2 regions of the Ensifer sp. GW821-FHT05G01 genome follow, and region 1 is predicted to be linked to the other one. Evidence: riboswitches for the same ligand, from Rfam matches in the RefSeq annotation. Region 1 holds a riboswitch; the other holds the start of a gene.

Region 1 (7,148 bases):
TTTCATCTGCGATGAATGCGTCGAGCTCTGCATGGACATCATTCGCGAAGAGAACAAGACCTCGATGGTCAAGTCCCGCGATGGTGTTCCTACCCCCCAGGAAATCATCAAGGTCCTCGACGAGTACGTCATCGGCCAGCAGCAGGCGAAGCGCATCCTGTCGGTCGCCGTGCACAATCACTACAAGCGCCTGGCCCACGCGGCCAAGGGCAGCGATGTGGAGTTGGCGAAGTCGAACATCATGCTCGTCGGCCCGACCGGTTGCGGCAAGACCTATCTCGCGCAGACGCTTGCGCGCATCATTGACGTGCCCTTCACGATGGCTGACGCAACGACGTTGACGGAAGCCGGCTATGTCGGTGAAGACGTCGAAAACATCATCCTGAAGCTGCTTCAGGCTGCCGACTACAACGTCGAGCGCGCCCAGCGCGGCATCGTCTACATCGACGAAGTCGACAAGATCTCGCGCAAGTCCGACAACCCGTCGATCACCCGTGACGTTTCGGGCGAGGGCGTGCAGCAGGCGCTGCTGAAGATCATGGAGGGCACCGTCGCCTCCGTGCCGCCGCAGGGTGGCCGCAAGCATCCGCAGCAGGAATTCCTGCAGGTGGATACGACTAACATCCTGTTCATCTGCGGCGGTGCATTCGCCGGCCTCGACAAGATCATTTCCGCCCGCGGCGAGAAGACATCGATCGGTTTCGGCGCAACGGTCCGTTCACCCGAAGATCGCCGCGTCGGCGAGGTTCTGCGCGAGCTGGAGCCGGAAGACCTGGTCAAGTTCGGCCTCATCCCGGAATTCATCGGACGTCTGCCGGTTCTGGCGACGCTCGAAGACCTGGACGAAGACGCGCTGATCCAGATCCTGTCCGAGCCGAAGAACGCTCTTATCAAGCAGTACCAGCGGCTGTTCGAGATGGAAGACGTCGAGCTGACCTTCCACGAGGACGCGCTGCGCGAGATCGCCCGTCGCGCCATCGTGCGCAAGACCGGCGCACGTGGCCTGCGCTCGATCATGGAAAAGATCCTGCTCGACACGATGTTCGAGCTGCCGACGCTCGAAGGCGTCCGCGAAGTCGTGATTTCCGACGAGGTGGTGAAGGGTGCAGCACGGCCGCTCTACATCTATTCCGAGCGCTCGGAAGAGAAGACCAACGTCTCGGCCTAAGCGCGAAGCACAGATCAGATTTGAAAAAGCCCGCCTCGTGCGGGCTTTTTCATGACCCCACACTTAGTTGTTGAGATGGCTTCTGCGGCGCGAGATTTAACAATTCGGTTGTTGCTAAAGTGTCTTAACAACGCAATGATGTGACGATTCAGTAACGGGCCTCGGCCGTTGCGCACCCTTGAAGCCTCGTTTTCCGTCGCAAGGTACGCAACAGCAATAAAGCGTAGTCAGAAGGACCCGGCCAATGATGGTGGATGTCGCGTCGAGCCTTGAAAAGGACTCTCTAGCACTCCACTTTCATGTGGAAAACATGACAACCGGGAGTGCCGCTGTGGCTCCCGGGAACGGGCCCGAAATCGGGACGGAAAGGAAATGACATGACGAGCAAAACGTCTCCGGCGACCGAAAGCGCGACCTATCCGGTCTTGCCGCTTCGCGACATTGTAGTCTTCCCGCACATGATCGTGCCGCTTTTCGTCGGCCGTGAGAAGTCCATCCGTGCGCTAGAAGAAGTCATGGGGACCGACAAGCAGATCATGCTTGCCACCCAGATCAACGCGACGGACGACGATCCGGAACCCTCCGCGATCTACCAGGTAGGCACGATTGCCAATGTTCTGCAGCTGCTGAAGCTGCCCGACGGCACCGTCAAGGTGCTGGTCGAAGGGCGCACGCGCGCCAAGATCGACAACTACACGCCGCGTGAAGAATTCTATGAAGCGACAGCACAGGCGCTCGACGAGCCGGAGGAAGACCCGGTTGAGATCGAGGCGCTCAGCCGCTCGGTCGTCTCCGAATTCGAAAGCTACGTGAAGCTCAACAAGAAGATCTCTCCTGAGGTCGTCGGCGTCGCGAGCCAGATCGAAGATTATTCGAAGCTTGCCGACACGGTCGCTTCGCATCTGTCGATCAAGATCGTCGAGAAACAGGAAATGCTGGAAACCACCAGCGTGAAGATGCGTCTCGAAAAGGCGCTCGGCTTCATGGAAGGTGAGATCTCCGTCTTGCAGGTGGAAAAGCGTATCCGCTCGCGCGTCAAGCGCCAGATGGAGAAGACCCAGCGCGAGTACTACCTCAACGAACAGATGAAGGCGATCCAGAAGGAACTCGGCGACGGCGAAGACGGCCGCGACGAGATGGCCGAAATCGAAGAGCGCATCGCCAAGACCAAGCTCTCGAAAGAAGCGCGCGAAAAGGCTGATGCGGAGCTGAAGAAGCTGCGCCAGATGAGCCCGATGTCGGCGGAAGCAACCGTCGTGCGCAACTATCTGGATTGGCTGCTGGGCATGCCGTGGGGCAAAAAGTCCAAGATCAAGACCGACCTGAACCATGCCGAGGAAGTGCTCAACGTCGATCACTTCGGCCTCGACAAGGTCAAGGAACGCATCGTCGAGTACCTGGCCGTTCAGGCGCGTTCGACGAAGATCAAGGGCCCGATCCTGTGCCTCGTTGGCCCTCCGGGCGTCGGCAAGACCTCGCTTGCCAAGTCGATCGCCAAGGCGACCGGCCGTGAGTACGTGCGCATGGCGCTGGGTGGCGTTCGTGACGAAGCGGAAATCCGCGGTCACCGCCGCACCTACATCGGTTCGATGCCCGGCAAGGTCGTCCAGTCGATGAAGAAGGCAAAGAAGTCCAACCCGCTCTTCCTGTTCGACGAGATCGACAAGATGGGCCAGGACTTCCGCGGCGACCCGTCGTCGGCCCTCTTGGAGGTGCTGGATCCGGAACAGAACTCGACCTTCATGGACCACTACCTGGAAGTCGAATACGATCTGTCCAACGTGATGTTCATCACCACGGCGAACACGCTGAACATTCCGGCGCCGCTGATGGACCGCATGGAAGTGATCCGCATTGCCGGCTACACCGAAGAGGAAAAGCTGGAGATCGCCAAGCGGCACCTGCTGCCGAAGGCGATCCGCGATCATGCGCTGCAGCCGAAGGAGTTTTCGGTCACCGACGGTGCGCTGATGGCGATCATCCAGACCTACACGCGTGAAGCGGGCGTTCGTAACTTCGAGCGCGAACTGATGAAGCTCGCCCGCAAGGCTGTGACCGAGATCATCAAGGGCAAGGCCAAGTCCGTAGCCGTCACCGCTGAAAACATCCCGGATTACCTGGGCGTGCCGCGGTACCGGCACGGTGAAGCCGAGCGCGACGATCAGGTTGGCGTGGTCACAGGACTTGCCTGGACAGAGGTCGGCGGCGAACTGCTGACGATCGAAGGCGTCATGATGCCCGGCAAGGGCCGCATGACCGTTACAGGCAACCTGCGTGACGTGATGAAGGAATCGATTTCTGCGGCGGCGTCTTACGTCCGTTCGCGCGCGATCGACTTCGGCATCGAGCCGCCGCTGTTCGACAAGCGCGACATCCACGTGCACTTGCCGGAAGGCGCGACGCCCAAGGATGGCCCGTCGGCCGGTGTTGCCATGGCAACGGCGATCGTCTCCGTGATGACCGGTATTCCGATCTCCAAGGATGTGGCGATGACGGGTGAAATCACCCTTCGCGGCCGCGTGCTGCCGATCGGCGGTCTGAAGGAAAAGCTGCTGGCTGCCGTCCGCGGCGGCATCAAGAAGGTGCTGATCCCTGAGGAGAATGCCAAGGATCTGGCCGAGATTCCGGACAACGTGAAGAACGTGCTGGAGATCATCCCGGTCTCGCGGATGGGCGAAGTGCTCGAACACGCTCTCATCCGCGTCCCGGAGCCGATCGAATGGGACCCGGCAAATGAGCCGGCAACCGTCGCTGCGGTTGATTCGCAGGACGAAGCGGGCGCTTCCATCGCCCACTGATCGACAGGGCTGGCGGGCGCAATTTTGCTCGTCTCAGGCTCATTTGGCAGAAAAACAAGGAAGACCGGCCCCTGGCCGGTCTTTTTTGTTGTAAAAGCATGCCGCAAGCCTTGCATTCCAAGGGATTAGGCGCAATTGGGAATGGCAAGACGCGGGCGATGCGCAAGCCGCCGCGGCTTAAAAACACAGTCGTTTCGAACCATTTTGAAAGGGGTGGAAACATGAACAAAAATGAGCTCGTGTCTGCCGTTGCTGAGAAGGCCGGACTTTCCAAGACCGACGCATCTTCCGCAGTTGATGCAGTTTTCGAGACCATCCAGGCTGAACTGAAGAACGGTGGCGACATTCGCCTCGTCGGTTTCGGCAACTTCTCCGTTTCGCGTCGCGAAGCCTCCAAGGGCCGCAACCCGTCCACGGGCGCTGAAGTTGACATCCCGGCACGTAACGTTCCGAAGTTCACGGCCGGCAAGGGCCTGAAGGATGCCGTTAACGGCTGATAAGTTTGCTTGACGGCCGGATACGAGGCCGGCAGTCCAAGTCTTGAAGGGTTCGGCTCACGCCGGACCCTTCTGCATTTTCGGGTGGCCTTGCAGCAGCGCAGGCTTTGGTCTACGGCTCAGCCTGTTCTCAGGGCGGGGTGAAAGTCCCCACCGGCGGTAAGGGCTTCGGCTCAAGCCCGCGAGCACTTCCAGCCTTTGTGGGCTGGAAGGATAGCAGATCCGGTGCAATTCCGGAGCCGACGGTCACAGTCCGGATGAAAGAGAATGATCGTGGATGCGAAGGGCACGGCTGCCCGTCTTCGCACCCTGCGCTCATGCGTCCTGGTTTTTGTTGGTCCCTGTTTGCGGATGAAGGACATGAGCGAGACTACTCAAGCATTTTTCACCTCCCGTGCCATGGCCGGGGCCGCCTGGATGATACTGGCCGGCGTTGCCTTTGCTCTGCTGAATGTCGTCACGCAATGGATGACGATGCAACTCGGCTTTTCCGCCACCTCGACCGCCTTCTGGCAATATGCGTTCGCGCTCATCTTCTCCCTGCCTTTCCTGTTGCGGGTCGGTCTATCGGCGATGCGCACCGTTTATCCCTGGCGTCACATCGTCCGCGTAGGCCTCGCAGCCCTGGGGGTCGGGGCCTGGGTTTCGGGCCTGGCCTCCGTCCCGATCTGGCAGGCGATCGCGCTGGTGATGACGTCACCGTTCTTCATCATTCTCGGTGCACGGCTCTTCCTTGGCGAACGCGTCGGCGCGTCCCGTTGGGGCGCTGCGGCAGTTGGTTTTGCCGGCGCTGCGATCATTCTGCAGCCCTGGTCGGAGAGTTTCACCTGGGCAGCCTTGCTGCCGGTTCTCTCGGCGCTGCTTTGGGGTGCGTCGTCGCTGATCACGAAGAGCCTGACCGGCATCGAGCGTCCCGAGACGATCACAGTGTGGCTGCTCGTGCTTCTGACGCCGATCAACGGCGTGCTGGCGCTGTCGGCAGGCTTCGTCGTGCCGAGCGGCACCATGCTCGCGCTGCTGGCGCTGGCGGGGCTCCTGACCGTCGTGGCACAGTTTCTGTTGACGCTGGCGTATACGGTTGCCGATGCCGCCTATGTGCAGCCCTTCGATGATCTCAAGTTGCCACTCAACGTTCTCGCCGGCTGGCTCGTCTTCGGTTATGCGCCGAGCGGTTATCTCTGGCTGGGAGCCGCATTGATCCTCGGCGCCTCGCTCTTCATCATGCGCCACGAGATGAAACGCGAGCGCGCAAGCGCGTAAAGCGACGCTGCACAACAAAGCTGCGGGATTGTCATGCGCCTGTCATCGCCATCCCGCAGAACCCCCTTGTTTTGGATATTCGACATGGGGGATTTCATGACCATTTCATCATGCAGAACGGCGCTCGCCGCCATGCTTCTTGCGTCTGTTGCTTTTCCGGCTGCTGCCGAACCGGTGTTCAATCGTATCGCGTCCTTCGCCGTTGCCGACAATCTGGAAGGTGACGCCCGCAAGGAAACGACTTCTGCGGAAATCATCACGGCCACCGAAGACGGCAACACGCTGATTTATTCCGATAGCCCCGGCAAGCGCATCGGCCTCATCGACATCACAGACGCCAAGGCGCCGAAGGCGGCCGGCATCGTTTCGTTCGATGGCGAGCCGACATCGGTGACCGTCGCTGGTGCCAAGGCACTCGTGGCCGTCAACACGCGCGAAAGCTTCATCAAGCCCTCCGGCTTCCTCGCCACCGTCGACGTCGCCTCCAAGAAGATCGAAGCGACCTGCGATCTCGGCGGTCAGCCGGACTCCGTCGCGGTCAACAAGGACCGCACGCTTGCCGCGATCGCCATCGAGAATGAGCGTGACGAGGAGGTCAATGACGGCAAGATCCCGCAGATGCCTGCCGGCGACCTGGTGATCTTGTCGCTGAAGGACGGTGTTGCCGATTGCGCCACGATCAAGCACGTGACCCTGACGGGCCTTGCCGACGTTGCCGGCGACGATCCGGAGCCGGAATTCGTTTCCTTCAACGGCAAGGACGAGATTGCGCTGACACTGCAGGAGAACAACCACATCGTCATCATCGATGCCAAGTCGGCGACGGTGAAGACGCATTTCTCTGCAGGCAGCGTCGACCTCAAGGACATCGATACCAAGCGCGACGGCGCGGTCGCCTTCAAGGACGAGCAGCCCGGCCGCAAGCGCGAGCCCGATGCCGTCAAGTGGCTCGACGACACCCGCATCGTCGTTGCCAACGAGGGCGACTACGAGGGCGGTTCGCGCGGCTTCACGATTTTCGATACGACCGGCAAGGTGCTGTTCGAGTCCGGCGCCAGCTTCGAACACGCGATTGCGTCGATCGGCCATTACCCGGAGAAGCGCTCGTCGGCCAAGGGCGTCGAGCCGGAGGGCCTCGAGGCCGCGAAGTTCGGCGACGACAATCTGTTGTTCGTGCTTGCTGAACGCGCATCCGTCGTCGGCGTCTACAAGGACACCGGCGCCGAGCCGGAACTGCTGCAGTTGTTGCCGTCGGGTATCTCGCCGGAAGGCGCCGTTGCGATCCCGTCGCGCAATCTGCTTGCCACCGCCAACGAGGTCGACCTTGGCGAGGACGGCGGCGCTCGCTCGCATGTGATGATCTACGAGCGTGGCGAAGGCGAGGCTGCCTATCCGCAGATCCGCTCGGCCGACAAGGATGGTCTA
Region 2 (7,148 bases), on a different contig from region 1:
GCAACTTCGTTCCGGTTATCGGCAAGTCCGGCACGCTCGCCCAGGGCTCGACCCCGATCGTCGTTGCCTGGGACTACAACGCTCTCGGCTGGGCGAAGACGCTTAACGGCAACCCGCCGACCGAAGTCGTCGTTCCTGCAAGCGGCGTTCTCGCCGGCGTCTACGTTCAGGGCATCTCGGCCTATGCGCCGCACCCGAACGCCGCCAAGCTGTGGATGGAACACCTCTACTCCGACGAAGGTCAGCTCGGCTGGCTGAAGGGCTTCTGCCACCCGACCCGCTTCAACGCCATGGTCAAGGCCGGCAAGGTTCCGCAGGAACTGATCGACGCCCTGCCGCCGGCAGCTGCCTACGAAAAGGCCTACTTCCCGACGCTCGAAGAAGTCGATGCCAACAAGGCAGCGGTCACCGGCGCCTGGGATTCCGTGGTCGGCGCCAACGTTCAGTAAGCGTTTCCACAATCATGCTGCCCCGGCCGGTTTTCCGGCCGGGGCAGATGCGATATCGATAAGCAATTCAATGAACGACCGCGTCCGTAACGCGGCTTCTCGGGGCGAACGGAATGTCATCTGCTCACACCGGCGCCAGGCCACCTGCGCGCCGTCTTCCGCTTCACTGGCTCGGCGTCCTGCCCTTTGCAGCGTTCGTGTTCCTTTTTCTGATTCTGCCAACGATGAAGATCGTGGTCGGCGCCTTCCAGACGCCTGATGGCAGCTTCACCTTCGACAACATCATCGGCCTGTTCACGCCGTCGATCCTGTCGGCCTACTGGATCTCCATCAAGATCAGCATCGCCTCGGCGCTTCTCGGCTGCCTGATCGGCTTTGCGATTGCGTCTGCCGTCGTCTTCGGCAGTCTGCCGAAATGGATCCGCGGACCGCTTTTGACCTTTTCCGGCGTCGCTTCGAACTTCGCCGGCGTCCCGCTCGCCTTCGCGTTTCTCGCAACGCTCGGCCCCGTCGGCATCCTTACCGTGTTCCTGCGCTCGAACTTCGGTCTCGACCTCAGGCTGCTCGGCTTCAACCTCCTGTCGTTCTGGGGGCTGACCGTCACCTATCTGTTCTTCCAGATTCCGCTGATGATCCTCATCATCACCCCGGCTCTCGACGGATTGAAGCGCGAGTGGCGCGAGGCTGCCGAAATTCTCGGTGCCACCGGCCTGCAGTACTGGCGCATGGTCGCCTTCCCGATCCTGCTGCCTTCACTTCTCGGCACCCTCGCGCTCCTCTTCGCCAACGCCTTCGGAGCCGTCGCGACGGCGATCGCGCTCACCGGCTCGTCGCTCTCGATCGTCCCCATCCTGCTCTTCGCCCAGATCCGCGGCGACGTTCTCGGCAATCCGCACCTCGGCTACGCACTCGCCTTCGGCATGATCGTCGTCACGGGCATCGCCAACGCGATCTACATCTGGCTTCGCGCCCGCAGCGAGAGGTGGCTGAAATGAAGAAGATATGGGCCTGGGGGGCCCTCATTTTCGGCCTCCTCTATTTCACCCTGCCGCTCATCGGCATGACGAACTTCTCGCTGAAGATGCGTCGCGGCGAGTATTCCTTCGACGCCTATGGCAAGGTCTTCAGCGATCCGCGCTTCCAGGAGACCTTCACCTATTCCATCATGCAGGCGCTGTTCACCATCGCCTTCGGCGTGCTGCTCGTGGTGCCGACGGCCTACTGGGTTCGCCTGAAGCTGCCGCGGTTGCGGCCCTACATCGAGTTCATCACGCTGCTGCCGCTCGTCATCCCGGCGATCGTCATCGTCTTCGGCTACATCCGCCTCTACAACACCTCGAGCTGGCTGCCGCTGACCGGATCGATCGCGGGCACCAATGTGCTTCTGATGTTCGGCTATGCCATCCTCGCCCTTCCCTACATGTACAGGGCCGTAGACACCGGGCTTCGCACGATCGACATCGCCACTCTGACAGAGGCCGCTCAAAGCCTCGGGGCAGGATGGGCGACCATTCTCGGCCGGATCATTCTGCCGAATGTCCTGGTCGCGGTGCTCTCCGGCGCCTTCCTGACGTTTGCCATCGTCATCGGCGAATTCACCATGGCAGCGCTTTTGAACAGGCCGGCCTTCGGTCCGTATATGCAGCTTCTGGGCGCCAACCGCGCCTATGAGCCAGCCGCCCTCGCCGTCATCGCGTTCGGCATCACCTGGGGCTGCCTCGGCCTCATCCAGCTCGTCTCGCGCTTCCAAAAAAGCGCGCCTCCCAAGGCCTGAGGATCGGTTCATATGAGTTTCCTGACACTGACCAACATCCAGAAATCCTTCGGCCCCGTGCAAGTCGTGCATGGCTTCGACATGGCGATCGAGAAAGGCGAGTTCGTCTCGTTCCTTGGGCCCTCGGGCTGCGGCAAGACCACCGTCTTGCGCATGATCGCCGGTTTCGAGACGCCCTCCAGCGGATCCATCGTCATCAACGGCAAGGACCAGGGCACGCTGAAACCGAACCAGCGCAATATCGGCATGGTGTTCCAGGCCTACGCTCTGTTTCCGAACATGAACGTGCACGACAACGTAGCCTTCGGCCTGAAGGTCGCCGGTGCGCCGAAGGCGGAGACCGACACGCGCGTCAAGCAGATGCTGAGCCTGATCAAGCTCGAGCACCTGGCCGACCGTTTCCCCTACCAGCTGTCCGGCGGCCAGCAGCAGCGCGTGGCACTCGCCCGCGCGCTCGCCGTCAAGCCGCAGGTGCTTTTGCTCGACGAGCCGCTGTCGGCGCTCGACGCCAAGATCCGCGTGTCGCTGCGCGAGGAGATCCGCCAGATCCAGCAGCAACTCGGCATCACCACCGTCTTCGTCACCCATGACCAGGAAGAGGCGTTGTCGATCTCGGATCGCATCGTCGTGATGAATGGCGGCCGTGCTGACCAGATCGGGACGCCGTTCGAGATCTACAACACACCTGCCACCCGCTTCGTCGCCTCCTTCGTCGGCACGCTCAACATCATCGAGGCCAAGGTCGCAGACCCGGCCACGGGCGCCGTCGCCATTGGCAACCAGCAGGTCTCGCTGAAGGAGCAGATTGCCGGCATGAAGGGTGGCGACCCGATTTCGCTGGCGCTGCGCCCGGAGGCAGGCTCGATCGCCGACAGCGCCAAGGGTGATACGGCACTGACCGGTGAAGTGGTTTCGACCAGCTTCCTCGGCTCGGTCATCCGCACCAAGCTGCGGATCGGCGGCGATGTCATCTCTTTCGACATGTTCAACGACCCCGGCCTGACGCCGCCGACCTTCGGCGACAACGTCACGCTGCGTTTCGCCGCCAAGGATCTGCTGGTCATCCGCGAGTAGCCGAGCGTTGAAAGGTCAACCGTCGCTGGAATCATTTCGCCCGGCGGCGGCCGGCCTTGGAAAAATCTGTCGTAATTTCCAGGATTTTCGTCGCGCCACGCGTTTGACCACGCGTGGCCGATCTATATAGTCGGCCCTGTTCTCAGGGCGGGGTGAAAGTCCCCACCGGCGGTAGCGATCGCTACAGCGCCGCGCGTCTTAACAGACGCGCAAAGGTCGCTGTAGAACTTGAACGTGCTGCATGTTTTGTCCTTAAATCGGTGAGATTTGAGGATACATGCAGCGATCGAAGCCCGCGAGCGCCTTGGAGCCGGCAGTGGTTCCAGGGGTCAGCAGATCCGGTCAGATTCCGGAGCCGACGGTTAGAGTCCGGATGGAAGAGAGCAAGCAGGATCGTGAACCCCACGCCGGGGTTTTGCGCGCATGCATGTTCGCCCGACGGGAAAATTGGAAACGCCAAACCCTGGAAGGCTTGAGACCATGACTATTCTTTCCCACCCCACCGCCAAGATTGCGATCGTTCGTGCCCGTTGGCACGCCGACATCGTCGACCGCTGCGTCGACGCCTTCGTCGCGCAATGGACGAAGCTCGGCGGCTCGGCTGCCGATGTCGAGATCTTCGACGTGCCGGGCGCACTCGAAATCCCGCTGCACGCCCAGAAGCTCGCCAAGACCGGCCGCTACGCCGCGATCCTCGGCACCGCCTTCGTCGTCGATGGCGGCATCTACCGGCATGACTTCGTCGCCGGCACCGTGCTCGACGGCATGATGCGCGTTCAGCTCGACACCGACGTGCCGGTGCTTTCCGCCGTGCTGACCCCGCACAATTTCCAGGAAAGCGCGCCGCTGATCGCCTTCTTCCGCGAACACTTCGTCACCAAGGGAGAAGAAGCCGCGAATGCCTGCGCCCAGATCCTCGACGCCCGCGCCAAGCTGGCGCTGGTCAACGCCTGATCTGACGCCACACCGTATCGTAACCGGCAGCCCCTCATCCGGCCTGCCGGCCACCTTCTCCCCGCCTGGCGGGGAGAAGGACGTGCGTGGCGCGCTCTCGCGTCCAAGCACCGTCATCCGATGGCCACAGCCTTTACCACCCTACGCTGCGGTCGTCGGTACCCGCAAAACGGATGGCGAGGCTGTCGGACGAAATAGCACCGCAGGGCTTACGGCGAGTGAAAGCGCACGCGACCGTCCCCTCTCCCCGCCTGCGGGGAGAGGGCTAGGGTGAGGGGCAGCTTTGCGCAAAACGGGTGAAGAACAAATCCAAGTGAAGGCCCCGACCCCATTCTTGAATCAACCTCTGAACCACCTGAATCGACCCGCCAGCAACGGCCCTCAAACCGCTGTTTCGACTCAGTAATTCCAGCGGCTCACTGCGCCGGCTCGGCCTCGGCGAGGCAACGTTCCAACGCCGCCATGCGGTGACGATGGCCCGCCGCCTCGAAGCCGACGACTGTCACGAACGGCGCGAACATCACGACAATCAGGCAGACCGCCATGTCGACGCCTGCCATCGCCGCTGCGATCGACGCTGCCAGCACAAGCACCGTTCCGGCGAGCAGCCACGCATGCAGCGGCTCCGCCTGCCGCAGCAGATAAGCATACATGCCGTAGACGAGGCCGATGTACGCGCCGACCGGGATGACCACAGTCAGCACCGTTGCCAGCGAGCCGATATGTGCCTTGTGCTCGATGTAGTAGGCAGCGACATGCAGGCCGGCGCCGGTCGCAACGATCGCGGCGAAGATGAACATGTGGCCATAGCCCCAGACGAAGGACCGCTTGCGGTGCGCATGTAGCACCTCCGCACTCGGCAGCAGGAAATAGATCCACCACATGCCGAAGGTGAGGCCGGTGCCGGCGAGGCATACGAGCGCCACGTCGAGGTTCCAGCCCTCCCCGTCGACAACGGCGGTGATCGAGGCGACCGTGCCGACCACACCTTCGCCAAGCGCGATGATCGCCAGGAGGCCGTAGCGCTCGGCGATATGGTGCGCATGCCAGGGCGTGCCACCATACCGCGTCTCGGCGATATAGGGCCCAAGCATCTCGATCGCCGTCAGTACCACCACCATGGCAATGGACACGGTGAGCGAGAAATCGAAGAAGATCAGCACGATCCAGCCGAGCTGGGCGATGCCGATGGCGATCACATAGGTCATGCAGGCACCGCGCCGCTGCGGATCCTGCCGGGTGGCGCGCAGCCACTGGAAGATCATCGCCACGCGCATGACGACATAGCCGAGCACCATCACGCCATTGTCGAGATGCCCACCCACGTCGATCGAGTGGAACATGGCAGGAAGGCCGATTGCCAGGATCAGCACGCCGACCATCTGCACCATGGTGACGCAGCGAAACACCCAGTCGTCAGTGTCATAGGCTGACGCGAACCAGGTGAAATTGATCCAGGCCCAGCAGATGGCGAAGATCGCGAGCGTAAAGCCGATCAGCCCTGCCCTGAAATGTCCTTCGGCCATCAGATGCGCAAGTTGCGATGCGGCAAGGCTGAAGGCGATGACGAAGGTCAGGTCGAACAGAAGCTCGAGCGTCGTTGCCGTGCGGTGGTGTTCGTGCGTGTCGCGGCCGCTCATGCGTGCCAGGCGGTGGGCTGTGGCACGGGGTGGCGTCGTGGTAGCGTCGGACATGGATCGGCATTCCTCGCAGACGGGATGATACGCAAGAATATTCAAATATTTTCAGAAGCTTCGTCAAGCGGGCAGTGCCAGATCACCCGGTTTTGGCTGAACATGAAAACGCCCGGCATCTCTGCCGGGCGTCTCGCCGCAATGCGCGAGGGAGGATCAACGTGCATGGCGGTATCACCGCATTTCCAGGACACATGCGAAGCCGTTCGCCGCCAGGAATTGCGTAAAACGATGCGAGAGAGCGTCTCCGTGGCCCGGTTCAGGCCGGAAACGCTCTCTTGCCCGGTTGAATTACTTCGCCGCGTCGAGACGATCGATCGCGTCGACATTGCCGGCCGACGGGCCGTTCGGGTCGAACTCGGAGGCGAGCCAGGCATCGACGATCGATTTGGCCAGTTCCGGCCCGATGACGCGTGCGCCCATGGTGATGATCTGCGCGTTGTTCGACTTAGCAGCCCGCTCGGCGGAATAGGTGTCGTGGGTCAGCGCGGCGCGGATGCCCGGCACCTTGTTAGCCGAGATGCAGACGCCGATGCCGGTGCCGCAAAACAGGATGCCGCGCTCGTTCTCGCCGTCGACGATGGTCTGCGCCAGCTTCTGCGACAGGTCGGCGTAGAAGCCGGACTGGCTGAGGTCGCTGACCTCGAGGCCAGCTTTGCTCTTCAGGTGCGCGGCGATGACGTCGAGCAAGGGCTTGCCGGCGCTGTCTGCTCCGATTGCAATCTTCATGATGGTTCCTTTCCGTCGTTTTGGTTGGCGTGCAAGGGGCTCAGATCGCCCCGGAGACACGCTTGAGAATGTCGAGATAGCCGTTGACGTCCCAGGCCGAGCGGCCGATGAACAGGCCGTCGATATGCTTCTCAGCGATCAGTTCCTCGCAATTGCCGGGATTGACGCTGCCGCCGTAGAGCACGGGCACGCGCACGCCGAGTGCGGCTTCAGCCACATCGGCGATGCGCTTGTGGCGCTGGTCGGCATAATCGGATGTTGCCGGGATGCCGTTGACGCCGATCGCCCAGACCGGCTCGTAGGCAAGCAGGATCGTCGCCTTGCGGGCGTCGCCGTCAAGAAGCGCCAGCGCCCCTTCCACCTGCCGCTTCAACACGGCATCCGCCTCGCCCGCCTCGCGCTCGGCAAGCGTCTCGCCGATGCAGATCAGCGGCACGAGGCCGTGGCGCACGGCTGCCGCCGTCTTCAGGCCAA

What was found. Region 1 has a riboswitch for FMN ahead of AC07UR_RS22835 (DMT family transporter). Riboswitches for the same ligand answer to the same signal wherever they lie in the genome.
Region 2: another riboswitch for FMN. It lies ahead of AC07UR_RS12790 (6,7-dimethyl-8-ribityllumazine synthase); the one in region 1 lies ahead of AC07UR_RS22835 (DMT family transporter).

What each region holds. Positions count from the first base shown of each region.
Region 1 covers NZ_JBWKSC010000010.1:92,381-99,528, reverse strand. Annotated here, with positions in the region: gene clpX (ATP-dependent Clp protease ATP-binding subunit ClpX) at 1-1,168, shown strand, start outside; gene lon (endopeptidase La) at 1,546-3,966, shown strand; gene hupB (DNA-binding protein HupB) at 4,188-4,463, shown strand; FMN riboswitch at 4,586-4,736, shown strand; gene AC07UR_RS22835 (DMT family transporter) at 4,815-5,723, shown strand; gene AC07UR_RS22830 (esterase-like activity of phytase family protein) at 5,808-7,148, shown strand, end outside.
Region 2 covers NZ_JBWKSC010000004.1:328,311-335,458, forward strand. Annotated here, with positions in the region: gene AC07UR_RS12770 (ABC transporter substrate-binding protein) at 1-449, shown strand, start outside; gene AC07UR_RS12775 (ABC transporter permease) at 563-1,444, shown strand; gene AC07UR_RS12780 (ABC transporter permease) at 1,441-2,223, shown strand; gene AC07UR_RS12785 (ABC transporter ATP-binding protein) at 2,236-3,297, shown strand; FMN riboswitch at 3,432-3,686, shown strand; gene AC07UR_RS12790 (6,7-dimethyl-8-ribityllumazine synthase) at 3,778-4,251, shown strand; gene AC07UR_RS12795 (low temperature requirement protein A) at 4,668-5,945, opposite strand; gene derI (D-erythrulose-4-phosphate isomerase) at 6,237-6,674, opposite strand; gene AC07UR_RS12805 (triose-phosphate isomerase) at 6,715-7,148, opposite strand, start outside.